Regions from separate parts of the Terrabacter aeriphilus genome, predicted to be linked through region 2. Evidence: riboswitches for the same ligand, from Rfam matches in the RefSeq annotation. Region 2 holds a riboswitch; each other region holds the start of a gene.
The links. A riboswitch is a leader RNA that binds a small molecule or an ion and turns the genes downstream of it on or off. The one in region 2 is predicted to bind cyclic di-AMP.

Region 1 (9,403 bases), on a different contig from region 2:
ATCAGCACGGCCGCGAGCGCGAGGCCCGCTCCGCCGACGAACGGCGTGACGGCGAGGAGCGGCACGCAGACCGCCGTGAGCCCGTAGCCGACGATCGTGAGGCCCCAGTAGCGACCGGTGCGGTCGGCGAGCGGCCCGAAGACGAGCCGGAGCACGAGCGCCATGGCCTCGCCGGCGCCGGTCACGAGCCCGACGACGAGGGCGGTGGCCCCGAGGGAGGCGAGGAGCGGGCCGTACATCGCACGGGCGCCCTCGTAGACCATGTCGGCGGCGAGGCTGACGAAGCCGAACCACCAGACGACACGCCACGCCGACCAGCGGCCGGCGGGAGGTCGCTGGGCGTCGGGCTCGGTCACGCGGCGAAAGGTAGCAACCCCGGCTGCGAGCGCGGCCTAGCCTGAGGGGGTGAGCAACCCGGAGCGTCACCCCACCGAGGTCGTCTGCAGCGAGAACCCGCCGCCCCCGCACGCCGTGGCGCCGCGGAGGTCCGACCAGCCGGCCGTCCTGCTGCCCTACCGCGAGGTGCCGCTCGGCGGTCCGCGGGCGATGCCGGTGCGTCGCAGCCTGCCGCAGCGCGAGCGCTCGCTCATCGGCGCGTGGTGCTTCGTCGACCACTACGGGCCCGACGACGTGTCACGGACGGGCGGCATGGTCGTGCCCGGCCACCCGCACACCGGCCTGCAGACGGTCTCGTGGCTCTTCTCGGGCGAGGTCGAGCACCGCGACACGACGGGGGTGCACGCGTTCGTGCGGCCCGGCGAGCTCAACATCATGACGGCGGGGTCCGGCATCGCCCACTCCGAGTACTCGACGCCCACCACGACCGTGCTGCACGGCGCGCAGCTCTGGGTCGCGCTGCCGGACGCGCACCGCGACACCAGCCCCGGGTTCGAGCACTACGCCCCGCCGGTGACGCGCTACGGCGGTGCGCGGGTGCTCGTCTTCCTCGGCACCCTCTTCGGCCAGACGTCGCCCGTGACGATGTTCAGCGACCTCGTCGGGGCCGAGGTGACGCTCGAGGCCGGCGCCTCGCTCGCCTTCGACGTCGACCCGGCCCACGAGCACGGACTGCTCTGCGACGCCGGCCGGCTCACCGTCGACGACGTGACGGCCGAGCCGGGCGAGATCGCGTTCGCGGCCACCGGGGCCGAGCAGCTGCGCGTGACGGCCGGGGCGGACGAGCCGGCGCGGTTCCTCGTGCTCGGCGGGGCGCCCTTCGGCGAGCAGATCGTCATGTGGTGGAACTTCATCGGCCGCAGCCACGACGAGGTGGTCGGGTTCCGAGAGGACTGGCAGCGCGAGCGCGAGCAGGCACAGCAGGGCGAGGCGCGGGCCGCCGTGTCGCGGTTCGGCGCCTTCCCCGAGGCCTGGGAGCACACCCTCCCGGCGCCCGGCCTGCCCAACCTCAGGCTCCGCTCCCGCGGCTGACCCGGGCCTCCCCCCACGCCGACCGGGGCGCGAGGACGGGCCGGGGTTGGCGCGGGGACCGGGCGGGACGAGGATGAGGGTCATGCGCGCGACGACGATCCATGCCCCCGGTGACATCCGCCTCTCCGAGGTGCCGGACCCCACGATCGAGGAGCCGACCGACGCGATCGTGCGCGTCGTGGCGGGCTGCATCTGCGGCTCCGACCTCTGGCCCTACCGCGGCGCGAACCCGATCGAGGCCGGCTCGACCATCGGCCACGAGGCGGTCGGCGTCGTCGAGGAGGTCGGCTCCGCGGTCACGAAGGTGCGGAAGGGCGACTTCGTCGTCATCCCGTTCGTCCACTGCGACAACACGTGCCCGCACTGCCTCGCCGGCATGACCTCGGTCTGCGACCACCAGGGCTGGACCGAGAGCGGCCAGGCCGAGCTCGTCCGCGTCAACCAGGCCGACGGCAGCCTCGTCGCCACCGACGGCATGCCCGACGACGCGCTCATCCCGTCGCTGCTCACCCTCGCCGACGTCATGGCCACCGGCTGGCACGCCGCCGTCTCGTCCCGCGTCGCCCCGGGCGGCACCGCCGTCGTCATCGGCGACGGGGCGGTCGGGCTGTGCGGCGTGCTCGCCGCGCGCGAGCTCGGCGCCGAGAAGATCGTCGCGATGTCGCGGCACGAGCCGCGCCAGGCGATCGCCCGGGCCTTCGGCGCCACGCACGTCGTCGCCGAGCGAGACGACGCCGGCGTCGAGGCGGTCATGGAGCTCACCGGCGGCGTCGGCGCGGACTCGGTGCTCGAGTGCGTCGGGACCGACCAGTCGATGAAGACCGCCTTCCGCATCGGCCGGCCCGGCTCGACCGTCGGCTTCGTCGGCGCACCCCACGGCGTCGAGCTGCCGGTGCGCCAGATGTTCGTGCGCAACGTCGGCCTCGCCGGAGGCATGGCCCCCGTGCGCACCTACCTGCCCGACCTGCTCGAGCGCGTCCTCGACGGCCGCATCGACCCGGGCCGGGTCTTCGACCTTACGCTCCCGCTCGACGAGGTGGCCGAGGGCTACCGCGCGATGGACGAGCGTCGGGCGATCAAGGTGCTCCTGCGCCCCTGACGCCCGCGCGCCGTCCGCAGCGTCCGGACGAGGCGCCTGTGAGACGGAGCGGCCGTTGCCGGGGGCGGTGCTGCCCGTGGCGGGGTACGGGGCGGGCATGACCCGAGCCCGCCCCGAGCCATCCGCCGAGCCGTCGGGAACGAATCCCCGGCGTGAGCGCTGAGACCGACGTGACGGCATACGACACCCCGACGCGCACGCACGCGCGACTCGTCGACACGACAACGCCCAGGCGACCGCGCGGCGTCGCGCTCGTGCTCCACGGTGGCGCGGCGCGCCAGCGGCCGACGCGCGTCAGCCCCACCCAGCTGTCCGTGCTGCGCATGGTGCCCGTGGCGGGTCGCCTCGCCGTCGCCGGCCGCGGCGAGCTCGCCGTGCAGCGGCTGCTCAACTCGAGCCGCGGCTGGGACGCGGAGCAGACGCCGGTCGACGACGTGCGCTGGGCGCTGCGCCAGGTGGCCGAGCGCTGGGGCGCCGACGTTCCCGTGTGCCTCGTCGGCCACTCGCTCGGCGGCCGGGCCGCGCTGCTGGCCGCAGGCGCCGACCAGGTCGTCAGCGCCGTCGCCCTCAACCCCTGGCTGCACCCCACCGAGGGGCGCATCGACCTCACCGGGCGCGACGTGCTCCTCGTGCACGGTGACGAGGACCGCGTGGCCCCGCGGGCGAACGCGGCCGCGGTGGCGCGTGACCTCGCGCGCACGGCCCGGGTCGGCTTCGTCACCGTCTCGGGCGCCAAGCACGCGATGCTCCGGCGCGGTCACGTCTTCGAGCGGCTGGCCGCTGACTTCGCGGTCTCGACCCTGCTCCACCGGCCCGCGACCGGCACCGTGGCGCGCGTCCTGGCCGGAGAGGGATGGCTCGACGCCTGAGCTGTTCCGTGTGCTCCCTGTTTTGCGTAGGTTTGTCACCAAGCTTCGAGATTGCACGTTTTTCTTTTGCTTGATCCCCGTGAGCGCCATACAGTCGAAGGACCCCATGAGACCGGTCCCGACGCAGAAGTGAGGACCTGGATTGGCACCGAGATTCGCGTCAGTCGATGACTACATCGCCTCCTACGACGAGGAGACGCGAACTCAGCTCGCCGGTGTGCGGGACGCCATCCGCGAGGTCGCACCCCAGGCCGGGGAGAAGATCAGCTACGGGATGGCCTCGTTCACCCTCGACGGCAAGCCCCTCATCTACTACGCGGGCTGGAAGAACCACGTCGGGCTCTACCCCGTGCCGACCGGTGACGAGGACTTCGAGGAGGCGATCGGGCCCTACCGCCGGTCCAAGGACACGGTGCGCTTCCCGATCAGCCGGCCGGTCCCGCTCGAGCTGATCGGCGAGATCACCGAGCTGTGCCTCGAGCGCCGACGGGCCAGGTCTGCCGCCGAGGCCGATGAGGCCGCCTCCTGAGGGCTCAGCCGTTCGACGAGCTCTCGGGCGTGCTCTCGATGACCGACAGCACGTTGCCCGCCGGGTCGGTGAACCAGGCGATGAGCGGTCCGCCTCCCCGGAAGACGCCCTGCGGATCGGTCTCCATCGGCGTGCCCTCGTAGCGTTCGAAGACGACGCCGCGCCGCGCCAGCTCCTCGACGGTCGAGGTGATGTCCTCGACGGGGAAGTTGAGGACGGTGAAGCTCGCCGGTGCGTGGTTCGGCTTCGGGTAGACGAGCACACGCCGCTCGCCGCCGTCGGCCGCGAGGTGCAGCGTCAGCATGCCGTTGGCCTCGCTGACCGACAGCCCGAGCGTGTCGGCATAGAAGGTGCGGGCCGCGTCGACGTCGTCGACGGAGAAACCGCTGAACGCGTGGGAGCTCTCGAGCACGGCGGTGCTCCTTGTCGTCGTCGTTGTCGTCGTTGCTGTTGCCGTCGTCGGAGGGGTGGTGCACGGGGGGCGCGGGCGGTCCGGCACCACTCCAGTGAAGCCCGCTCGGAGGCCGCCCGGGGTGCGATCGGGAAAGTTTTTCGCTTGAACCCCAATCCAACCTGCTGGTGGCGGCGAAGCACACCTCGGAGACGGTCGACGACGACCCCGTCTGAGCCCCACGATGGACGGCTCTTGTCTCCTCATCAAGGAGGAAGAACAGATGCGCACCACCACCACTCGGATCGCCGGCGCCACCCTCGCGGCCGGCGCCGCCATGGCCCTCAGCGTCGGGCCGGCCTTCGCGGCCGACGCCTGGGTCAGCGCCAACCTCAAGCCGGTCGCCGGCAGCGACGTCGCCGGGAGCGGCACCGCGATGGTCGAGGTCGACGGCAACCGGATCACCGTGACCATGGCCGCCAACGGCCTGCTGCCCGACAACCCGCACGCCGCCCACATCCACTTCGGGGCCGAGGCCCGCCACGAGTGCCCGGTCCTGTCCGACGACAAGAACGGCGACGGGCACCTCAACACCACCGAGGGCGGACCGGCCTACGGCGACATCGTCGTCTCGCTGACGAAGACCGGCGACACGAGCCCCAAGTCGGGTCTCGCGATCGACCGCTTCGACACCGCGCCCGGCGGCAAGCTGACCTACCAGCGCGGCAGCATCAAGGTCTCCGACGCGGTCGCGACGGCCATCTCGGCCGGCCAGTCCGTCGTCGTCATCCACGGTGTCGACCACAACCACGACGGCAAGTACTCCGGCGACACCAAGAGCGACCTCGACCCGAAGCTGCCCACCGAGGCCACCGACCCGGCCCTCTGCGGCGCCCTGCGCGTCGCCCCGGCCGGCGGCATGCACACCGGTGGCGGCCTGCCCACCGACACCCTGAAGAGCGGCGGCACGAACGACGCCCTCCTCCTCGTCGGTGGCGGCGCGCTCGTCGCGGCCCTCGGCTCCGGCGTCTTCGCGGCCCGTCGCGCGCGGTCGCGCGCCTGATCGGCCGGATCCACCATGCCTGAGCACACCGAGCCGACGCCCCGTCGCACCACCTCCCGTGGTGCGGCCGGGGTGGCGGCCGCCGCGACCGTGATCCTGCTCGTCGTCGGGGTCGTCGCTCTCGTGCTCGGGCTCCGCGGGACGTCCGGACCGCCGCAGCCCGCGGCGGCCGGCGTCCCGACGACGAGCACCATGACGAGCACGGCGCCCACCGCGACGCCGACCACTCCGACGACCAAGAGCACCGCGACGACCCCGAGCACGGCCCGCACGCCGGGCACGGGGACCTCCGGCCCGTCGGCGACCCCCGGTCAGGGCGGGACGCCGGCGGGCGGGACCGGCATCGGGCCCTTCCTCGAGGCGTCCGCCCTGACGTCGATCGAGATCCCGTCGATCGGCTTGCGCTCGAGCGACTTCGTGCCGCTCCACGTGCAGGGCGACGGAACCATCTCGGTGCCCGGAACCGCCCAGGAGGTCGGGCTCTACGACGACGGGCCGACCCCGGGCCAGCTCGGGCCGGCGGTCGTCGCGGCCCACGTCGACACCCCGTCGGGCGTGCCCGGCATCTTCGCCGAGCTCGGCAAGGTCAAGGCAGGCGACGTCGTGAAGGTGTCGCGCCAGGACGGCACGCACCTGACGTTCACGGTCGACCGGGTGGCCAGCTACCGCAAGTCGAGCTTCCCGACCGAGGCCGTCTACAGGGGCGACTTCACCCGCTCGGAGATCCGGCTCGTCACGTGCGGCGGCCCCACCGACGCGCGCAACGAGTACCGCGACAACGTCATCGTCTTCGGCCACCTCACGTCGGGCGCCTGACAAGCCCACCCCCGCGCCACGCCTCTGTGACGTGCGTCTCATTCCCGGGCGGTCCTGGCGAAGGTAAAGGGCTGGTCAAGTACCTCAAAGCCGACAATCGCGGCTGAGCACGGCGCGGCACCGTTACCTTGGCGTGACTTTTGCCAGTTGATTCGTCTACAGTTCCGGGAGTCCGGCCACCGGTCGGACTCTCGTGAGGCGGACCGCCTAGTCCTGTCACCGCCTTCCGGGAGAGCACAGACCTTGTGACAGGAGCGGAGGAACCACACGTTTCTCCGGGCGTCCGGCGCAACGACTTCGGACGCCCTTGGGGTGAAGTCCTTCCACCGGGCCGCGACTCGTTCGCTTCCCGGCCACGGACCGGGCACCTTTCCGCCCGAACCCGACAGCTAACTTCGTAGGCGCGGAGAGGTAGAACCCGTGAACCACGAGACCACCCGCGGGCGCCACCGTGCGCCGGGCCGTCACAACCCACTCAACGAACTCAAGCTCCTCGCCCGCGAGTCGGCCCAGCCGGCGATGAAGGGCGCGGCCGTCGTCGCCGCCACCGGTGGGCTCGTCGCCACCTTCGCGAACCCCGCGAGCGCCGACACCGTCTCGTCGGCGAACGGCGCCGTCGCCGCCGCCGGCGTCGAGGCAGCCCCGGCCGCGGTCGGCCCGGCCGCCGCAGCCGCCACGACCACCGCGCCGAGCGCCCTGTCGAAGATCGGCTTCGCGCCGGCCGTGCAGCAGGCGATCGCCAAGCGCACGCCCACCAAGGTGCGCGTCATCGAGGACGTCCAGGTCAAGGAGCAGCGCGCGGCCGCCAAGGCCGCGAAGGCTGCGAAGAAGGCCGCGCAGAAGGCCGCGGCCGAGCGCGAGGCCTCGCAGCGCGCCTCGCGCGACCTGACGCGTCGCAGCCTGACGAAGAGCACGTCGTCGTCGAAGTCGAGCAGCAACGACTACACGCCGAGCGCCTCCTCGGGCTCGCACTCCTCGCGCAACTGGGCCACCCGTGGCCAGTGCACGTGGGGCGCCCTCAACAAGTGGTACCAGTCCGAGGGCTACTACCCCGGCGGCTGGGCCGGGAACGCCATGGCCTGGGCCTCGGGCGCCGCGAGCGCCGGCTACACCGTGAGCGGCACGCCGCGCGCGCGCTCCATCCTCGTCATGCAGCCCGGCGTCCACGGCTCCTCGAGCGTCGGCCACGTCGGCTGGGTGACGGCCGTCAACGGCAACGAGGTGACCATCGTCGAGATGAACGCCCTCGCCGGTGCGTACAACTACAACACCCGCACGCTGACCGACCAGGGCGGCATGCGCTACATCTACGCGCCGTGACCCACGGGGGTCTGACGCGGTCCCACGCGTTCTGACCCGGTCTCACGCGTTCCGCGAAGGGGAGGATGCCACTGGCGTCCTCCCCTTCGTCGCGCCCGGACGCACCCGGCACACGGCGGCGTGGTGCTCGCCACACGGGCGCCGAGGAATGCGGGGCGACGGCCCGGACTTGTCTTTCGGGTAGGTGGTTGAAGGCTCTACCAGTCCGGTGGGCCTCATCACGTGAGTGACCACCCGTTCGACCGTCGTCCGCGACAGTGAGGAGCAGGCCTGTGTCCACGGCCTTCGAGAGCATCCGCATCGGCCGCTGGGACCTCCCCCAGCGTTTCGTCATGGCACCGCTGACGCGCAACCGCGCCGGCGAGGGCCAGGCGCCCACCGAGCTCAACGCCGAGTACTACGGCCAGCGCGCCAGCGCGGGCCTCATCATCACCGAGGGCACCCAGCCCAGCGCCGTCGGCCAGGGCTACCTCGACACCCCCGGCATGCACTCCGACGAGCAGGTCGCCGGCTGGCGCCTCGTCGCCGACGCCGTGCACGCGGGCGGCGGCCACGTCGTCGTCCAGCTCATGCACGCCGGCCGCATCGCGCACCCCGACAACAAGGGCGGGCTCGAGAGCGTCGCACCGAGCGCCATCGCCGCGCCCGGCGAGATCGTGACCGCGAACGGCCAGCAGCCGTATGTCGTCCCGCGCGCCCTCGAGACCGAGGAGATCCCCGGGCTCGTGGCGGAGTTCGTCCACGCCGCCCGCCAGGCGGTCGCCGCCGGGCTCGACGGCGTCGAGGTGCACGCGGCCAACGGCTACCTGCCGCACCAGTTCCTCGCGCCGAGCAGCAACCAGCGCACCGACGCCTACGGCGGCTCGCCCGAGAACCGCGCCCGCCTGACGATCGAGATCACGAAGGCCGTGGCCGAGGCCATCGGCGCCGACCGCGTCGGCATCCGCGTCTCGCCCGCGCACAACATCCAGGGCGTGCTCGAGCAGGACGAGGCCGACACGGCCGCGACGTACGAGGCGCTCGTCGAGGGCATCGCCCCGCTGGGCCTGGCCTACCTCAGCATCCTCGGCGACCCGGAGGCCGACGTCGTGCGCGACCTGCGCAAGCGCTTCGGCGGCCCGGTCATCCTCAACAGCGGCTTCGGCTCGGTGACCCAGCTCGCCGACGTCGAGGACATCCTCGAGCGCGACCTCGGCGACCTCGTCGCCGTGGGGCGCGAGTTCCTCGCCAACCCCGACCTCGTGCGGCGCTGGCGCGAGGGCGCCCCGCTCAACGAGCCGAACGCCGACACCTTCTACGGCGGCGGCGCCGAGGGCTACACGGACTACCCGACCCTGCCCTGACCGCAGGGGGCAGACGCCCCCTCGCGACTCACGACGGTGCCCACTCGACCTCCCGGTCGGGTGGGCACCGTCGCGCCTCGGGCGCGCCGTCAGGCGGGGCCGGGCGGGTCCTGGCCGTCCGGCGGGTCGGGCGAGGCGAGAGGATCGCCGAGGGCGCGCTGCACCCACGTGACGTCGCGCCAGGCGCCGAGCTTCCAGCCGATGGCGCGGTAGGTGCCGACGGGCTCGAACCCCAGCGCCGCGTGCAGCCGCGCGCTCGCCTCGTTGGGCTGGGTCATCCCGGCCGCGGCCGTGCGGTAGCCCCGGGCAGCCAGCCGCTCGAGCAGCGCCTCGTAGAGCCTGCGCCCGCCCCCGAGCCCGCGACGGTGCCCGGCGAGGTAGACCGACACCTCGCACGACCACCGGTAGGCCGCGCGCGCCTTGAACGGGCCGGCATACGCGTAGCCGACGACCACGCCGTCCTCCTCGAGCACGAGGTAGGCGTGCCGTTCCTGCGCCGCGGCGATGCGCCGGGCCACCTCGGTGGCGTCCGGCGGCTCCGTCTC
Region 2 (9,403 bases):
GGCCCACCTCACGGGACTGACCTCCCGGCCGGGCGACGTCGGCCGGATCGCGCGCGAGGCGCTCGTGCTCGTGCCGCAGCTGCTCTGGTTCGTCGGGATCTACCTGGGGGCGTGCGCCTTCGCGCCGCTGATGCGCGACCTGCACCGGCGCTGGGGGCTGCGCGTCGTCGCGGCGCTCGTCACCGCGGCGTGCCTCGTCGACCTGGTGCGGTTCGGGGGAGGACCCGAACTCGTCGGCAACCTCAACTTCGCCCTCGTGTGGCTCGCCCTCCACCAGCTCGGGTTCGCTTGGCGCGACGGCCTGCTCACGACCCGACGCGGATGGGCCATGGCGATCGGCGGGTTCGCGGCCATGGGCCTGCTCGTCGGGCTCGGGCCCTACCCGGTCTCGATGGTCGGCCTGCCCGGTGAGGCCGTCTCGAACATGGCGCCGCCGACCGTCGCCCTGCTCGCCCAGGGGTTCGGCATCTGCGGCCTCGCCGTGCTGCTGCGCCCGCCGATGACGCGCGTGCTCGCGCGGCCGCCTGCCTGGCGCGCCGTGGTGGTGGCCGGGCCGTTCGCCATGACGGCGTTCCTCTGGCACCTGACCGGGCTCCTGACGGTGCTGCTCGCGGCGCGGGCCGTCGGGGTGTCACAGCCGGTGACGGGCACCCTGGCGTGGTGGGTGACGCGGCCGCTGCTCTTCGCCGTGCTCGCGTCCGTGACGGCCGTGCTCGTCGCGGTGTTCGTGCGGTTCGACCGCAGCCCCCGGTCGGCGAGCCCGGCGAGCCCGTCCAGCCCAGCGAGACCGGCGCCCCGGTGGGTCGACCCGCTGGCTGTCGTGTCAGCCGTCGTGCTCTTCTTCGGCATCCTCGTCGTCTCGATCGTCGGGGTCGACGTGCTCGGCAACCGGCCCGTCTTCTTCCTCGTCGGTGACGTCACACCGCTCGTCGGTTTCGCCGTGCTCGGGGTGGGCCTGCTCCTGCTGCGGGCGACCCGACCGCAGGGTGGGGCCCCCGCCCGGTGACCCCGCCCGGTGACCTCGCCCGGTGACGTCGGGCCGTGACGACGGGAGCCGAAACTCGTTGGTGCTCCGAGGATCCGGCCCCTACGGTCAAGGCATGGAGACGATCCCCGTCGACGTCCACGACGACGCCGTGTGCGCCCGCGCCCACGAGGTGCTCTGCGCCAGCAAGGGTCACGAGCGACCGTGGAACGAGCCGCCCTCACTGGCCGAGACGGTGGTCGAGTGGCGGCATGTCGACACCTCGCAGCCGATGGAGATGTGGGCCGCGGTCGACGAGGGGAGGGCGGTCGGCATCGCGACGCTGTGGCTGCCGATGGAGGACAACACGACGATGGCCTGGGTCGACGTCGCGGTCGACCCGGCCCACCGGGGTCGCGGGGCGGGCACGGCCCTCGTCGACCGCCTGATGGCGCGGGTCCGCGAGGAGGACCGCTCGACGGTGATCGTCGACTTCCTCGTGCCGCCGGACTCCGACGGCCACCCCTCCCGGCGGTTCGCCGAGGCGCACGGCTTCTCGCTCAACAACACCGAGATCATGCGCCACCTCGACCTACCGGTGCCGGACGACGTGCTCGACGGGCTCGCCGAGCGGGCGCGCGCGAGGTGGGAGGCGGCATACGTCCTCGAGACCCACGTGGGCGGCGTGCCGACCGCCCTGCGCCCCTCGCTGTGCGCCCTCATGAACCAGCTGGCGGTCGACGCGCCCACGGGCGACATCGACTTCGAGGAGGAGTCGCTGACGCCGGCGCGCTACGAGGAGCACCTCGAGGTGTTCCGGGCGCAGGGGCGGGTGCGGCTGACCACCGTGGCCGTGCACCGGGCGAGCGGGGAGGTCGTCGCCTACACCGACCTCGTGCTGCCCTCGGGCGCGCCCGGAACGGCTTGGCAGTGGGGCACGCTCGTGCACCGCGACCACCGGGGCCACCGCCTCGGCATGGCCGTCAAGCTCGAGAACCTGCGACGACTGCAGGCCGACCACCCGGGGCGCAGGCGCGTCGTGACCGGCAACGACGACACGAACGCCTGGATGGTCTCGATCAACGAGGAGCTCGGCTTCCGCGTCGTCGAGCTCAGCCCCTCCTACCAGCGCACCCTCTGACCCGCCCCGGCCCCGGAGCCGGGGCCGGGGCGGGCCTGTCAGAAGGCCGATTCGGGCACGTCCATGAGGTCGTTGTCGGTGGCCTCGGCGATGGCGCGCTCGGCGGCGAGCTTGGGCAGCACGTTCTTGGCGTAGAACGAGGCCGCTGCCACCTTGCCGCGGTAGAAGTCGGCGTCCTTGCCGGACGCGCCGCGCTCGAGCGCCGCCTGGGCGACCTCGGCCTGGCGCAGCAGCAGCCAGCCGACGACGAGGTCACCGGCGGCGAGCAGCAGGCGCGTGGTGTTCTGGCCGACCTTGTAGAGGTTGGCCGCGTCACCGCCCATGCGGGGGTCGCTCTTGACGAGGTCGCCGATCATGTGGCCGACGATGCCCTGCACGTCCTCGACCGCCCGGCCGAGCAGCTCCCGCTCGGTGTCGAGCGAGCCGCCGAGGTTCTTGGCGAACTCCTGCATCTGCCCGGCCACGTGCTGCAGGGCCTGGCCCTTGTCGCGCACGATCTTGCGGAAGAAGAAGTCGAGCCCCTGGATGGCGGTCGTGCCCTCGTAGAGCGTGTCGATCTTCGCGTCGCGGACGTACTGCTCGATCGGGTAGTCCTGCAGGAAGCCGGAGCCGCCGAAGGTCTGCAGCGACTCGGTGCCGAGCAGCACCCACGCCCGCTCGGAGCCGAGCCCCTTGACGAGCGGGAGCATGAGGTCGCTGAGGCGGTTGGCGAGCTCGGCGTCCGAGCCGCGCTCGAGCGCGACCGTGGGATTGCCGGCCTGGGCCTGGTTGACGGTGTCCTGCTGGCTCGCGGTGTAGAGCACGAGCGCGCGCAGGCCCTCGGCATACGCCTTCTGGAGCATGAGCGAGCGGCGGACGTCGGGGTGGTGGGTGATCGTCACGCGCGGGGCGGACTTGTCGGTCATCTGCGTGAGGTCGGCGCCCTGGACGCGCTCCTTGGCGTACTCGAGCGCGTTGAGGTAGCCGGTCGAGAGGGTCGCGATCGCCTTGGTGCCGACGAACATCCGCGCGTTCTCGATGACCTTGAACATCTGCGCGATGCCGTCGTGGACGTCGCCGAGGAGCGTGCCGATGGCGGGCTCGTGCTCGCCGAAGGTCACCTCGCACGTCGTGCTGACCTTGAGCCCCATCTTGTGCTCGACGTTCGTCACGTGGGCGCCGTTGCGCTCGCCGAGCTCACCGGTGTCGAGGTCGACGTGGAACTTCGGCACGATGAAGAGGCTGAGGCCCTTGGTGCCGGGGCCGGCACCCTCGGGGCGGGCGAGCACGAAGTGCACGACGTTGTCGACGAGGTCGCTCTCGGCCGAGGTGATGAAGCGCTTGACGCCGGTGATGTGCCACGTGCCGTCGGGCTGCTGCACGGCCCTCGTGCGGCCGGCGCCGACGTCGCTGCCGGCGTCGGGCTCGGTCAGCACCATCGTGGTGTGCCAGGCCTTGTCGACGATGTGCCTGGCGAGCTTCTTCTGGTCGTCGGTGCCGAGGTGGAAGAGCAGGTTGGCGAAGGAGTAGCTCGCCGTGAACATGTGGACGGCAGGGTTGGCGCCACAGACCATCTCGGCGACCGACCAGCGCAGCGAGGCCGGCACGACCATGCCGCCGAGCTCGGCGGGCACGTCGAGGTTGCCCCACTCGCCGTCGACGTAGGCGCGGAACGACCGGTGGAACGACGGCGGCATGGTGACCGTCTGCGTGGCCGCGTCGTAGACCGGCGGGTTGCGGTCGCTGTCGAGCAGGCTGTCGGCCAGCTCGTGCTCGGCGAGGCGCGAGACCTCCGCGAGGATGTCCTTGGCGGCGTCGACGTCGACGTCGGCGTAGATCCCCCGGCCGAGCACCTCCTGTCGGTCCAGCACCTCGAAGAGGTTGAACTCGAGGTCGCGCACGTTGCTCTTGTAGTGGCCCATGGGGACCCTCCGCGTTCTGTCTCTCGTCGTGCGTCCGCGCGTTCCGGCCGCGGGCGCGTCACGTTACTGGCCGGTCACTTCCATGATGCTACCGGCCGGTAACGAAGGCAAGGCGGCGCGGTCACGAATGCGGCACGCGCCCGGAGACGCCGCGAGGGTGGGCCCCGTGGCGCCCCGGGGACGGCAGAAGGGCCCGGTCGCGGTGACCGGGCCCTTCTGCATCTGGAGCAGGCGGCACGAATTGCACGTACGTCTTCCCCCTGGAAGAGGGCTGTTCTGCTACTGAACTACGCCTGCGAGGCGTCGCCCACCGTAGCAACACGGGGGCGTCCAGGTCCAAAACCGACGCGCCCGACACCGACCGCCGTCTGCGGGGTCCACCGCACGGCCTCCGCCGGGCCCGCGAGACGGCCCGGATCCGTGGCACTGTCTGTCGATCAGGAGCGGTCCCGTACCCCATTGGTTGGGCAACTGTTGCCAACATCTGTCATTTCGCGGCCTTCTCGTGACCAATCTGTCACCGTCTGTGGGATGGTCATCGCCCCGGGCACCCCCGGGGTGGCCCACCGGACGCCGAGTCCTGTCCACCGGTGGGGCAGCCCCCTGCAACACGTACGGACAGGAGTGGGGGACCCACTTCCGGGCCGGTTCGCCGGTCCTCGGGGTGAAGCCGCATCTGCGGCCGGGCATCTTCCGCCCGAACCCGACAGCTCACCTCACAGGCGTGGGAAGGACTTCACCATGCCCATTTCTGCCCTCGCCCGACGGATCCCCTGGCAGTCCCTGACGGTCACGCCGCTGCTCGCAGCGGCCCTGGTCCTCGGGACGGGCGGCGCGCCGACGTCGTCGGTCACCGACTGGGGGGCGTCGCAGGCGGCCGCCGCAGGTGCCGAGGCCTCGGGCCCCGTCACCATCGACGCCGCACCCGTCGCCTACACCACCCCGGCCCAGCGCGCGGCCCGCGGTCGCTACGCGGTCAACATCGCCGCCGCCCAGCAGGGCGACCCCTACCGCTACGGCGCCGCCGGCCCGTCCGCCTTCGACTGCTCCGGACTCATCTACTACACCTACCGCACCCGTCTCGGCGTCGGCGTTCCCCGCACCGCCAACGCGCAGCGGCTCGCGGCCGTGGCCGTCAGCAAGTCGCGCATGCAGCCGGGCGACCTCATCTTCTTCATGTCGGGCGGCCGGGCCTACCACGTCGGCCTCTACGCCGGCAGCGGCAAGGTGTGGCACTCGCCGAAGCCGGGTCAGCGTGTCCAGCTCTCGAAGATCTGGACGACGAGCTGGGTCGCGGGCCGGATGGTCTGAGCAGCGCACGAGCGTACCCCCGGCACGCTGGGGGTACGCTGGTCCCACAGCGCGCCCCAGACCCCGGTGCCCACCGTCTTCGAGGCCTGGGGTCAGTCATGAACAACAGCCACGTGCCGGCGCCGGGGTCGACGCCCGTCGCCTCCCCGCCATCTTCGCCGGCGAGCTCGTTCACGCCGCTCGCGCGGCGCGTGGCCGAGATGGGGCTCATGCGCCGGCGGTACGGCTACTACTGGACTCGGCTCGCCACTGCGCCTTTGCTCGTCGCGGCCTGGGCGGTCGTCTTCGTCCGGGTCGGCGACAGCTGGTGGCAGCTGTGCTCCGCCGTCGTGCTCGCCGTGCTCATGACGCAGATCGCCTTCCTCGGCCACGACGCGGCACACCGCCAGATCTTCCGGTCCGGTCGGTGGAACGACTGGACCAGCCTGTTCGTGGCGAACCTGCTGGTCGGGATCAGCTACGGCTGGTGGCAGCGCAAGCACACGAGGCACCATGCCGGCCCGAACAAGGTGGGCACCGACCCGGACATCGAACCCGGGGTGCTCGCCTTCGTCCCGGTGGCGGCGTCGCGGCACGCCTGGCTGCGCTGGCTGCGCGCACACCAGGGGTGGTACTTCGTCCCCCTCCTGCTGCTCGAGGGCCTCTCGTTGCACTGGGAGGGCATCCGCCGGGTGACCTCCCGGGCCCCGGTCGACCGACGCTGGGTCGAGCTCACGCTGCTCTCGCTCCGGCTCGGCGGCCTGCTCGCCCTGGTCCTCGTCGTCCTGCCGCCGGCCAAGGCCGTGGCGTTCCTCGCCGTCCAGGTCGGGTTGTTCGGCCTCTACCTCGGCTCGGCCTTCGCCCCCAACCACATCGGCATGCCGCTCGTCTCGCCGACCCTCAAGCTCGACTTCCTGCGGCGCCAGGTCCTCATGAGCCGGAACATCCGCGGCGGCTGGCTGACGTCGGTCCTCATGGGCGGGCTCGACCGGCAGGTCGAGCACCACCTCTTCCCGTCCATGGCGCGTCCGCACCTCCGGCGTGCCCAGCCGTTCGTCATCGCCCACTGCGACGAGCTCGGGGTGCCCTACACGCAGGTCGGGTTCTGGACGGGGTACCGCGACGTCATCCGCCACCTCAACGTCGTCGGCCTCGAGGGCCGCGACGTCTTCCTGTGCCCGCTCGTCGCCCAGCGCCGCGCCCTGACCGACGTCCCGCGCGGGTGAGCCGGTGGTGCGTCGCGGGGAGCCGACCCGTCCGATCCGCCCACCCCGGACCCGGTGGCCTCACACCAGCTGCTGAGGACGGCGCTGGGCAGGGGCTTGCTCGACGACCAGCGTCAGGTGGCCCGGAGCGCGTGCGTCGACGACGCCGTGCGGCAGGGGTGGGCGGACCTGCAGTCGGACCGACACCCCGACCGGCATCCCGGCGGGCGCTCGCCGATGCGGTCACGAGGCCGCGGTAGGCGGGGTCGGTAGGCGGAGTCGGGCGCGCCCCCCGGTCGCCGACGGCGCCCGGCCGGGTCGGTGCCCGGCCGGTCGCCCGGTCACGTGGAGCGAGCGACGGGAATCGAACCCGCGTATCCAGCTTGGGAAGCTGGCGCTCTACCATTGAGCTACGCTCGCACGGGCCGCCGGAGGATGCCCGCGAGGGACCTGCACGGTGGCACGCGGCGTCAGTGTAGCCGACGCCCAGCCGACGCAATGACCGCGACCCCAGGGGCCGACACCTTCATGGACCACGCCAAGCAGACCGCCTTCGTCGAGCACGTCCGGGGCCGGGGTGGAGCGAGCGCCCAGGTCGCCGTCACGCTCGAGCAGTTCTTCGACGGGAACGACTGCGAGTGGTGCATCGCGCCGAACCGGCCCGAGGACGTGCCGCTCGAGGCGGTGCGCCGGGTGCTCTTCGACCTCCGCTCGCACCCGGAGGTGCACGACGTGCGCATCGAGCTCGACGTCCTCGAGTTCGACGCCTTCCCCGACGACGAGTGGCCGTATGCCAGTGGCGCGGCCGTCGTGACGACGCTCCTTCCCGAGGAGGTCGACAGCCTGACGATCGAGGCGGACACCCAGAGCAGCGGGGGCCCGGCGGCCGGGGCCGACTGGCTCGTCGACGCCCCGGGCGTGCCGACGGGGCACCACTACGTCGGGGTGTGGTGGGACTGATGCGCGCGGAGCAGCTGACCGACGCGCTCTGCTACCACGGCGAGGGACCGGTCTGGGCGGATGCGTGGGGCGGGCTCCGGTGGGTCGACATGCTCGCCGGTGACGTGCTGACGCTGCGGGCCGACGGCTCGGTGGACCGCCTGCACGTGGGCGACGTCGCGGCGTTCGTGCGACCGCGCACGGCCGGGGGCTGGGTCGTGGCCACCGAGCGCGGGCTCGCCCGCGCGGACGAGGCGGACGCGCCGCCGACACCGTGGTTCGACCTCTGGGACGACCCGTCGGTGCGGATGAACGAGGGCGGGGTCGACGGCGAGGGCCGCCTGTGGGCCGGCACGATGGGCTACGACCGCGTGCCCGGCAGCGCGCGGCTCTTCCGGGTGGATGCCGGCGGTGGCGTCACCACCCTGCTGCCGAGCGTGACGATCTCGAACGGCATCGATCTCTCGCCCGACGGCCGGCTCGCCTACTACGACGACACCCCGACCGGCCGCACCGACGTCTTCGACGTCGTCGACGGCGAGCTGGTCGACCGACGGCCGTTCGTCACGCACGACGTGGGCCACCCGGACGGGCTGACCGTCGACGCCGCCGGCAACGTGTGGGTCGCACTCAACGGGGCCGGGCGGGTGCGCTGCCACGCGCCCGACGGTGAGGTCGTCGACGAGGTCGAGCTGCCGGTGCGGCTCGTCACCGCGTGCACGCTCGGCGGCCCCGACGGCCGCGACCTGTTCGTCACGACCTCGCGCGAGGACCTCGACGACCCGGAGCCGGCGGCCGGCGCCCTCTTCCGCGCCCGCGTCGCCGTCCCCGGGATGCCGGTGCGCGCCTTCGCCGGCTGAGCCGAGCGACGAGTCCGACGAGGCCGACGAGGCCGACGAGGCCGACGAGGCCGACGAGGCCGACGAGGCCGACGGTGGTCCGGCGCCGACGGCGACGTCAGTCCGGGTGGATCGATCCCGAGGACGGCGAGTAGGCGAACCAGCCGGGCGAGCGGGACGCGCGCCCGGGACGCCCGAGGGCGCCGACGGGCACCCCGTCGTCAGGGCCCCCGGCGTCGTCCCCGTGGGCCTGCACGCCGAGCAGGCTCCGGGTCAGGCGCTGCGCGTCGGAGAGCAAGCCGTCAAGCGCCACGCCGAGGTGGTCGTCGCCCGGGGGCTCGTCGGCGAGCGCCGCCGCGAGCACGGCCCGGCGCACCAGCTCCTTGGCGAAGGACGCCGTCGTGCCCTCGGCACGGGCGGCGGCCGCGGACATCGCCTCGTCGCCGAAGAGGTGGCCGCCGTAGAGGCGGAGCAGCTCGAGCCGGCCGTCGGCATCCGGCAGCGGCACCTCCGCGGCGAGGTCGACCCGGCCGGGGCGCTGCGACAGGGCCACCTCGAGGTCCTCCACGCGGTTGGTCGTGAGGACGAAGGCGACGTCGGCGTCCGAGTCGAGGCCGTCGAGGGCGTCGAGCACCTCGAAGAGGAGCGGCGAGCTGCCCATCCCGATCGACCGGTCCTCCGCGACGAGGTCGCAGTCCTCGAGCACGACGATCGCCGGCTGGTGCGCGCGGGCCACCTTGGCGGCGGCGTGGATGTGCATGAGCGCGCCCCCGCTCAGCAGCACGGCGGTCGTGCCGGGCGTCGCCGACAGCAGGTGGCGCACCGTGTGGGTCTTGCCCGTTCCCGGGGGGCCGTAGAGCAGCACGCCGCGCTTGAGGTGCTGCCCGTGCGCGAGCAGGCGCTCGCGCTGCTCACCCATCCCGATGACGTGGTGGACGACCCGTTCGAGCACCCCCTCGGGCAGCACGACCGACTCGGCGGCGACCTGGGGCCGCTCGAGGAAGGTGAGCCCGGCCATGCCCCGGCCGTAGGGGTCGGCGCCGAAGGTCAGCACCTGGCCGCGCAGCACGCTGCGGGCGTCCATGAGCTCCTGGACCCGGCTGATCAGCGCGTCGGCGACCTCG
Region 3 (9,403 bases), on a different contig from region 2:
CCACAAGGCATCCCGGCCGGCGTGTTGCGTGCGGCCCTCCTCGCGACGGCCGCGACCCACCCCGACGTCACGGTCGTCGACGCCCCGGTCTGGTGGCGCGACGCCGACAGCGACGCCGCCCTCGTCGCGGCCGTCGCGCACTCCGCCGGCTCACCGGTCCGCGTGCTCGCCCACAGCGACCCGGCGTGGCTCGCGGCAGGGGCCGCGCTCGACCGGGGGCTCGAGCCCGCGGGCCTGCACCCGGCCGTCCGCACCGTGCTGCTCCGGTGGCGCCCGCCGCGCACCCGCCGCGGCGTCGTCGTCCTCCTCACGGGCCTCTCCGGGTCGGGAAAGTCCACGCTCGCCTCCGCCCTCGTCGAGCGCATCGAGAGCGAGGGGGCGCGCAGCGTCAGCCTCCTCGACGGTGACCTCGTGCGCCGGCTGCTGTCGTCGGGGCTCGGCTTCGACCGCGCCGGGCGTGACGCCAACGTGCTGCGCATCGGCTTCGTGGCCGCCGAGGTGGCCCGGCACGGAGGAATGGCCGTCTGCGCCCCCATCGCCCCCTTCGCGCAGACCCGGGCCGAGGTCCGCCGGATGGTCTCCGAGGTCGGCGACTTCGTCCTCGTGCACGTCGCCACCCCGCTGGAGGTGTGCGAGCAGCGCGACCGCAAGGGCCTCTACGCCCAGGCGCGGGCCGGGTCCCTGCCGGAGTTCACCGGCATCTCGTCGCCCTACGAGGCGCCGGTCGACGCCGACGTCGTCGTGGACACGACGGGACGCAGCCTCGAGGAGTCCCTCGAGCAGATCGTCGAGCACCTGCGCGACGGAGGGTGGATCGGATGAGCTTCGACCCGCTGCTCACGATCGCCTCGCTCGGCATCGGCATCATCGTCGGGCTCACCGGCATGGGCGGTGGCGCCCTCATGACGCCGATGCTCGTGCTCTTCTTCGGCGTGCCGCCGCTCACGGCCGTCTCGAGCGACCTCGTCGCGGCCGCGGTGATGAAGCCCGTCGGGTCGATGGTGCACCTCCGCCGGGGCACGGTGAACCTCGCGCTCGTCAAGTGGCTCTGCATCGGGTCGATCCCGAGCGCCTTCGTCGGCGTGCTCATCCTCAACCGCCTCGGCTCCGGCGCGGCCGCCCAGCACTGGCTGCAGGTCGCCCTCGGGGTGGCCCTGCTGCTGGCCTCGGCCGGACTCATCGTGCGGGCCTACCTGCGCCTGCTCGAGCGGGCGCGCCGACTCGACGGCAGCGCCGCGCCCCTGCCGCCCGGCCCGCCCACCGTGCGGGTCCGCATCTGGCAGACCGTGCTCGTGGGCGCGGTCGGCGGCATCGTCGTCGGCATGACCTCCGTGGGGTCGGGCTCGCTCATCATCATCGCGCTCATGGCGATCTACCCCAGCCTCAAGGCGAGTGAGCTCGTCGGCACCGACCTGCTCCAGGCCGTGCCGCTCGTGGCCTCCGCCGCCATCGGGCACATGCTGCTCGGCGACTTCCACCTCGACCTGACGCTCTCGCTCCTGCTCGGCTCGATCCCCGGCGTCTGGATCGGCGCCCAGCTCTCGGCGCGTGCCCCGGGCGGCCTCGTGCGCCGGGCGCTCGCCTTCGTGCTGCTCGCCTCGGCCCTCAAGCTGCTCGGCGTGCCCAACACGGCCACCGGGATCGTCCTGCTCCTGGCCCTGCTCGTCGGGCCGCCGGTGTGGTTCGCCGCCCGGCGCCGCCACGGCCTGCCCGCCTTCTCCGGCCGGCTCGCGCACCGCTCGACCGCCGTGCCCCACGCCGCACCCGGGTCCACCTCCGAGTCCATCTCTGAGTCCATCTCCGAGTCCGGTTCCGAGGCTCGGGCACGCGTCACCGAAGCGGGCGACGCAGCCCACTGACACGACCATGACGGGAAAACGGTGTGATCCGCGTCACACCTGGCACGGGTCCGCTCTCACAGCGTTCCTGAGCACGCGCGCGTGCTCAGGAACGGGGGTGCGGACGGTCCGTGGGTCCTGACCGGATCGTCCGGATTGGTGTCATCTGCCCGTTCCCATCGGACCTGTCGTGACCTGTCCCCGTGTGCAGGGGTCCGCTAGGGTTCCGTTCGCCTTCACACACATCGCCTAATCCCGGAGCCCTCGAGGCCTCCCGGGAGCCGGGGACCCACCGTTCCCTCGGGGTGAATCAGGAGCCTCCTCCTGTAGGGCGCCATCCGGCCCGAACCCGTCAGCTAACCCGGTCGGCAGCCTAGGAGACCTGGAGCAGACATGCGCACCACCCCTCGCTTCGCCCTGCCCGCGCGCAGATCCCCCCACCGCTTCACCCTCGCCGCCCTCGGCCTCGCCGCGGCCGGCTCGCTCGTGGCCACCCTCGCCGTGCCGGCGCAGGCCGCCACGGCGACCGCACTGCCCGGCGGCAAGATCTACGCGGGAGCCGCCGGCGACACCGCGACGATGCAGTCCAAGACCGGCACGGCGGTCGGCATTCACAAGTACGGCACCTTCGAGGGCTCGGTCCCCACCGGCCGGATGGTGACGGCCAACACGTCGGCGAACTGGAGGACCGTCGCCAACGCCAAGTCCGGCTCGGCGCTGTACGCCAATATCGTCCGTTGGGCGACGACGATCAAGGCCCGGAGCGGCCTCACGCTCCTGGCGTTCGGCCACGAGCCGGAGGTCCTGGCGAAGTCCTCGCTCGGCACCCCGGCCGAGTACCGCGCAGCGTTTGCCCGGGTCGTCACGATCTTCCGGCAGCAGGGCGTCACCAACGTCAAGTTCACCCTCCAGCTGACGGCTTGGTCCTACCGCACCAAGCCGTCAGACCGCGCGTACGCCGCGAACTGGTACCCGGGCGACGCGTACGTCGACGTCGTCGGGGCGGACGCATACAACTGGAGCTCGTGCGGAGAGGGCAAGGGCGCCTGGGTCGAGCTCAAGACGCTCGTCGATCCCGTCCTCGCCTTCGCGAAGCCACGCGGCAAGCTGGTCGCCCTGCCGGAGTTCGGCGTCACCAAGGACGCCCGTCGCGCCACCTGGCTGACGAACGCGAAGAACTACATCATCGCCAACGAGAGCTGGTTCGCGGCGGTCTACTACTTCAACCGCCCGCCGACGAACAAGAACAACCTCAACTGCTCGTGGGCCCTCACGACGTCGTCGGAGTTCGCCGCCTACGGCTCACTGCTGAAGAACGTCAACTTCGCCGTCTGACCGCCGGCGGACGTGCTGGTGCCGGGAGCACCCGCAGCCGCGGGCACTCCCGGCACCACGTGGTCACGACTGCCCGAAGGCGATCGACCACATGACCTCACGGTCGGACTTGTTGACCGTCGTGGCGGTCACCCCGGCGTGCGTGCCGTCAGAGGTGACGACCGCGCCGGGGTCGGCCGTGAGCGACTCGTAGCGGTACGAACCGCTCGGGTCCTCGAGGTGGTCGCGCAGGACCATGCCCGAGGGCAGGGTCCACGGCGACACCGCCGAGGTCAGCCCGGCCCAGTGCGACACGACCCAGTCACCAGCAGAGACTGCGATCTCGGGCGTCGTGTGCGAGTTCCGGCCTGCATCGACGGCACTCACCGCACGGACGCTGGTGGCGTTCGCGCCGCGGTAGACGGCGAGCTCGAGCGTGCCTAGCCGGTAGGCGCTCGGGTCGTCGAACCGCACCGTCTTGCCCACGTCCGCCGCGTCGGCGCTCTTGCGCCACACGGTCGAGGTGACCGAGCCGTTGGTAACCGTCGCCACCTGGGTCCAGCCGGTCACGCCGGTCGGCCCCGAGAAGGTGGCCACCGTCGGACGCGAGAACATCAGGAGCATCAGATCACCGGCCTGGGTCCCCATCGGCACCGCCGCGGCCTTGAACTTGGCCGCGCCGGGAGCCGAGTGGTTCGCCCCGACGAACGTCGTGCTGCTCGAGGGCAGCGTCACGACGACGTCCTTCGTCAGCGTGCCGGTGAGGCCCTTGTCGTCGGTCACCGTCAGCGTGACGGAGTAGGTCCCCGATGCGGCATACGGGTGCGAGGGCGTCTTGCCCGTGCCCGTGCTGCTGTCACCGAAGTCCCACGCGTAGGACGCGATGGTCCCGTCCGAGTCGATCGACGCCGAGGCGTCGAAGCCGCACGTCGCGCCGGAGCACGACGACCCGAACGCCGCCGTCGGCGCCTGGTTGACCGGGACCGTCACGACGACGTCCTTCGTCAGCGTGCCGGTGGCGCCCTTGTCGTCGGTCACCGTCAGCTTCACCGGGTAGGTCCCCGACGCGGCATACGGGTGCGAGGGCGTCTTGCCCGTGCCCGTGCTGCCGTCACCGAAGTCCCACGCGTAGGACGCGATGGTCCCGTCCGAGTCAATCGACGCCGAGGCGTCGAAGCCGCACGTCGCGCCGGAGCACGACGACCCGAACGCCGCCGTCGGCGCCTGGTTGACCGGGACCGTCACGACGACGTCCTTCGTCAGCGTGCCGGTGGCGCCCTTGTCGTCGGTCACCGTCAGCTTCACCGGGTAGGTCCCCGAGGCGGCATACGGGTGCGAGGGCGTCTTGCCCGTGCCCGTGCTGCCGTCACCGAAGTCCCACGCGTAGGACGCGATGGTCCCGTCCGAGTCGCTCGACGCCGAGGCGTCGAAGCCGCACGTCGCGCCGGAGCACGACGACCCGAAGGCGGCCTTGGGTGCCTGGTTGAGGGGCGGGCCGGCGAAGAGGAACATCGAGCGGCTCGACCACGACGTGCCGTCGACGGCGGGGCCGCTGATCGCGACCGGGCTCCCCGTGACGGACGCCCCGTCCCAGCCCGCCTTGTAGAGCGTGCTGTCGGTGCGCGAGGCGAAGTACACGCTGTCGCCGGCGACGAAGATGCCGCGGACGTTGCGCAGGTCGACGGAGCTGGGCACCGTGTTCGTGCGCTCGTCGACGATCCCGCTGTCGGGCGAGAACCAGCGCCAGAAGAGCCGGCTGTCACCGTAGAGCGTGTAGTAGAGCCGACCCGCGTTGTAGAACATGCCGGTCAGGTTCGGGATCTGCCCGTAGAGCGTCGGCAGGTTGCCGTCGAACGTACCGCCGAGGTTGTTGTCGACGGTCGCCCAGGCTGGGTCGTGGTACGGGTTGATCTGCATCGCAGGTCCCCACGTCGTGCCCGTGAAGGTGCGCGAGTAGAGGTAGCCGTCGGTCTGCGCGTAGAACACCTTGTTGCCGACCATGAAGGCGCCCCGGGTGTTCGACCACGCGATGCCACCGTCGGCGGCGGGCTCCGGTGCGGACGAGGCAGCCGTCGCGGTGAGACCGACGCGGCTGAGCGTGTCAGACGCCGCGGGCGGCGGCGTCGGGACACCGGCCCGGACGATCTCGATGCCGTTGACGAGCGGGTTCTCCACGACGTGCGTGAAGTCGAGCGTCACCTGGCCGCTGGCCGGCACCGTGAGGTCGATGGACTTCATCGTCCCCTTCTGGTCACCGACGTCGCCCACGATGTCGTAGTTCGTCAGCCAGGGGCTGCCGTTCGCGCTGACGCTGAAGACGCGCGAGCCGGCGGTGCTCGTGCACGAGCAGCGATTGGCGAGGTAGAGCCGAACCTGCACGTCCGTGCCGGCCGCGATCGGGAACGTCCACCGCATCTCGTTGGCGTCGCCCGGGTCCCACCGCTCGCTGTCGAAGATCGACGACGGGGTCGAGCTCGGCACGGACGGGTCGAGGGCCGCACCGCTGCCCCAGCCGGCCGCGTTGCTGCCGTCGTTGTGCAGCGGGCTCGAGCCGCTGTCGTCGGCCCAGTCGGGACCGTTGTCTAGGGCGGCGATCGCGCCGCCACCGGCGTTGACGCGGTAGAGCACGTTGGTGCTCGTGGCGCCGCCGACCGGACCACCCATGAAGACGCTGCCCGGGAGGGCGCCGACGTTCGTCTGTGCGAGCGCCACGCCGCCGGCATATGGGAACAGGGCGATCTTCTTGCGGAGGTACTTGCGGTTGCCGACCCAGTCGGTGTTGGAGCCGACCCACAGCCCCTCAGCCGTGGCCAGGACGGCGTAGACCGCCTTTCCCGGAGGATTGCGCCCGGGGTTCCACTGCAACGGGCGGCCGCTCACGGGGTCGAGAGCAACGAGGCCGGGGCGCGGCACGGCGCCTGGACCAGCGTAATCGCTGCCGTACGGGTTGTTGCCCCAGCGCTGGTGGCCGCCGACGTACACCGCGTTGTCGGTGACCTCCGTGCCCCACATGGTGTCGCCGCCTGTCTCGCTGACCCACGTCGGCTGGATGTCCGCGCCCGTCGCGTACGTCTCGAAGCGCGCTGCCGCGTCGCAGAGGGTGTCGCGCACACCACCACCCGTCGCCGCGACGACGAAGTACGAGCCATCGGGCGAGTAGGAGACGCCGCGAACGTAGGAGTCGAAGGCTCCGTTGAAGCAGTAGGGGTTATAGCGGTTGGTGTTCCAGTCCGGCGTGACGACGGCGGTCGCGCCGGTCGTCGTGATCTGCGCGACCTGGTCTCGGTCGAGGCCGTCGGCCGTGCGGAAGTTGCCGATCGCGACGATGCGGTCGCCCGATGGGCTGACATCGAGGTTCCACGGTCCGACCGGGCCCTGCGCGCCGCTGCCGGTGTTGTTGTGGTGTCCCGCGAACTGGATGTTCATCCACGTGTGGTCGACGGCGCCGGTAGTGGCGTCGAGGGCAGCGATGCCCGCGTGGGCCCGTCCCGCGACCTTGCCGAACGTGCCGGCGATGACGAGCCGGTTGCCCACCTTGACCATGTCGTTGACGACACCGCTGGGAATGGCAGGCGACGTGAACGAGGTGACGAGGGCACCCGAGCTCAGGTTGACGAGCGCCACGTTCTTGACGGCGGACGTGCCCACCTGCGTGAAGCTGCCGCCGACGTATGCCGTGTCGGTCGTCGGGCCGGGCACGATCGTGTCAACCTCGCCGTTGAAGGCGAGGTTGAAGCCGGAGAGGGCACCGGTGCTCGGGTTGAAGACGGCCACCCGGCTGCGGGCCTGGCCGTTCACGCTCGTGAAGTTGCCGCCCATCACCATCGTGGAGCCCACCTTGGCGATGGCGCGGACGTCACCGTCGTCGACGGACGGCGTGTTGGCCGCCGGGACGGCATTGACCATGGAGCTCGGCGTCGGTGGCGGCGCCGGCGGCTGCACGGCCACCGCGGCCGGACCTCCCGGGGCCACGAGGCCGATGGCCACGCCGACCACGGCAGCGGCCATGTTACGCAGTTTGTGCATCTGTACTCCCCCTCTAGGCGAACCCGGGCGGGACTGATGCCGCCCGGTGTCAGGGGTGGCCACGCGATGTCGCGGCCGACTCCCCCGAGCCGCCCGACGTCCCCCATCCCGCACTTCCCCAAGCGCAATGTAATCCGTCCGGAGCGTCCCTGTTCGGGCTTTGCGCAGTTGGGTCCGCGACGGGGGCAGCTGACGCAAACCGTGCACATCGCCGAGGCCCGCGTGGCACTGTAAGGCGACGAAACAGCTCGCGCCCACGTCGGCGCACGGAGACGGCGGGGGAAGCACACGTGGAGGACAGTCGCTCGAACGAGGCTCTGCAAGAATCGGATTCGGATCGCCGACCGAGTGTCGGTGTCGTCGTCGCCACGCGTGACCGTCCTGGTCCGCTCCGCTCGGCCCTTGCCTCGATCCTCGAGCAGGACTACGCCGGTGACATCGAGGTGGTCGTCGTCTTCGACCAGAGCGAGCCCGACCTGTCGCTCGAACGGGCGGACGGCGCCCGCCGTGTCCGAGTCGTCACGAATGTCCGGACTCCCGGCCTCGCGGGCGGCCGCAACACCGGCATCCTCGAGCTCGACACGCCCTACCTCGCCTTCTGCGACGACGACGACGAGTGGCTGCCCGGCAAGCTCGAGGCACAGGTCGCCCTGCTCGAGTCACGGCCCGACGCGGTCTTCTGCACGACGGCCATGCGGGTGACCTGGCAGGGCCAGACGACCGACCGGCTCGCCGGTGTCGACGAGGTGACCCTCGACCACCTCGCGCGCTCGCGCATGGCGATGCTGCACTCGTCGGCCTTCGTCTTCCGACGCGACGCGGCGCTCGAGCAGTTCGGGCTCGTCGACGAGACCCTGCCCAAGAGCATGGCCGAGGACTGGGACCTGCTCATCCGCGCGGCTCGGGTGTGCCCGGTGCTGCACATCGACGTGCCCTACGTCCTCGTCGTCTGGGGTGCCAGCTCGTACTTCAACGACGCCTGGTTCGACCGCAACGAGGCGCACCAGTGGCTCATCGCCCACCACCCCGAGTTCTCGGCGTCGGCGACCGGTCTCGGGCTCATGCACGGCAAGCTCGCGTTCGGCAACGCGGCCGTCGGGCAGCGTCGCCGTGCCCTGCAGCACGCGGGCGTGGCGCTCCGCGCCAACTGGCACGAGCCGCGCGCCTACCTCGCGCTCGCCGTCGCCGCCGGGGTGCCGGCACGGGTCGTGACCGAGACGCTCAACAAGCGAGGACACGGCATCTGAGCGCCGCCCCCGACACGTGAGGGGTGGCCCGCGACACGTGAGGGGTGGCCCGCGCCTGCCGGCCGCCCCTCACGTGCTGGGCGTCGGGCCGTGCCTCAGTTCGACCGCGTGGCAGTGGTAGTCGCCTTGGCGGCGGCGGCTGCCTTCGCCTGGGCGGCCGCTTTGGCCTTGGCCTTCGCGGCAGCCCTGGCCTTGGCCCTGGCGGCGGCCTTCGCCTGGGCGGCGGCGGCTGCCTTCGCCTTGGCCTGGGCAGCCGCGGCCGCCCGGGCCGCCACCCGGGCGGCCTTGGCGCGGGCGCGCGCCTCCGCCTTGGCCCGAGCGTTCGCCGCGGCCTTGGCCTGGGCCGCCGCCTTGGCCTTCTCGTTGGCGATCTGCTGCGCCGTCTTCTCCTCGCGGCCGCCACCCAGCCGGAACGCGACGCTCTTCGTCGCGAGCTCGTCGCGGCACGGCCGGAGCACCAGCTCGAGGGTGGCGCGCTCGCGGGCATCGACACTCAGGCCGTACTTCGCCTTCACCGTGATCTGGCGGGCGGCGAGGGCGCACCGGAGCGCCGTGGTCGGAGGCTGCCACGTGAGCGGCTCGCTCGCCCGCTTCCGCGCCGCTGCGGCGTCGACCGCCAGCACGGCGAGCGAGTCGTTCGCGAACGCGGCCCGCTTGGTGTCCGACCATCCCGCGGCGCCGGATCGCCAGACCTCGCTCAGGGGCACCGTGTAGTCCACCAGCACCGCCTTCGACGTCTGCGGACCGCGGACGTAGCTGATGGTCCTGCCGGTGTAGGGGTCGCGCAGGCTGCCCCGGAGCACCGCGCACCCGTTGCTCTTGGCGGCCAGGACGAGCTTGGTCATGTCACGCCGCAGCACGTCGTTGCGCGTGTCGCAGCCGTTCCCGTCGACGTCGAGGTCGACCTTGCCGAAGCGGGCGCGTGAGAAGCCGGTGGCAGGCCCCGGCTCGGCGGTCCGAAGGCGTGCGAGCAGCGCG

Region 1: another riboswitch for cyclic di-AMP. It lies ahead of ABD979_RS18480 (CHAP domain-containing protein); the one in region 2 lies ahead of ABD979_RS13415 (C40 family peptidase).
Region 3: another riboswitch for cyclic di-AMP. It lies ahead of ABD979_RS05880 (glycosyl hydrolase); the one in region 2 lies ahead of ABD979_RS13415 (C40 family peptidase).

Annotation. Positions count from the first base shown of each region.
Region 1 covers NZ_BAABIW010000027.1:18,758-28,160, reverse strand. Annotated here, with positions in the region: gene ABD979_RS18520 (MFS transporter) at 1-356, opposite strand, end outside; gene ABD979_RS18515 (pirin family protein) at 406-1,428, shown strand; gene ABD979_RS18510 (zinc-dependent alcohol dehydrogenase family protein) at 1,511-2,527, shown strand; gene ABD979_RS18505 (dienelactone hydrolase family protein) at 2,680-3,396, shown strand; gene ABD979_RS18500 (iron chaperone) at 3,539-3,925, shown strand; gene ABD979_RS18495 (VOC family protein) at 3,930-4,337, opposite strand; gene ABD979_RS18490 (CHRD domain-containing protein) at 4,600-5,379, shown strand; gene ABD979_RS18485 (sortase domain-containing protein) at 5,395-6,195, shown strand; cyclic di-AMP (ydaO/yuaA leader) riboswitch at 6,419-6,611, shown strand; gene ABD979_RS18480 (CHAP domain-containing protein) at 6,616-7,515, shown strand; gene ABD979_RS18475 (alkene reductase) at 7,788-8,858, shown strand; gene ABD979_RS18470 (GNAT family N-acetyltransferase) at 8,948-9,403, opposite strand, start outside.
Region 2 covers NZ_BAABIW010000017.1:81,167-90,569, forward strand. Annotated here, with positions in the region: gene ABD979_RS13395 (acyltransferase family protein) at 1-1,006, shown strand, start outside; gene ABD979_RS13400 (GNAT family N-acetyltransferase) at 1,101-2,105, shown strand; gene ABD979_RS13405 (acyl-CoA dehydrogenase) at 2,144-4,006, opposite strand; tRNA gene ABD979_RS13410 (tRNA-Gly) at 4,230-4,303, opposite strand; cyclic di-AMP (ydaO/yuaA leader) riboswitch at 4,598-4,743, shown strand; gene ABD979_RS13415 (C40 family peptidase) at 4,748-5,317, shown strand; gene ABD979_RS13420 (fatty acid desaturase family protein) at 5,416-6,522, shown strand; tRNA gene ABD979_RS13425 (tRNA-Gly) at 6,848-6,921, opposite strand; gene ABD979_RS13430 (hypothetical protein) at 7,000-7,461, shown strand; gene ABD979_RS13435 (SMP-30/gluconolactonase/LRE family protein) at 7,461-8,300, shown strand; gene ABD979_RS13440 (AAA family ATPase) at 8,398-9,403, opposite strand, start outside.
Region 3 covers NZ_BAABIW010000009.1:168,077-177,479, reverse strand. Annotated here, with positions in the region: gene cysC (adenylyl-sulfate kinase) at 1-822, shown strand, start outside; gene ABD979_RS05885 (sulfite exporter TauE/SafE family protein) at 819-1,859, shown strand; cyclic di-AMP (ydaO/yuaA leader) riboswitch at 2,075-2,225, shown strand; gene ABD979_RS05880 (glycosyl hydrolase) at 2,232-3,173, shown strand; gene ABD979_RS05875 (PKD domain-containing protein) at 3,237-7,160, opposite strand; gene ABD979_RS05870 (glycosyltransferase family 2 protein) at 7,469-8,425, shown strand; gene ABD979_RS05865 (GmrSD restriction endonuclease domain-containing protein) at 8,521-9,403, opposite strand, start outside.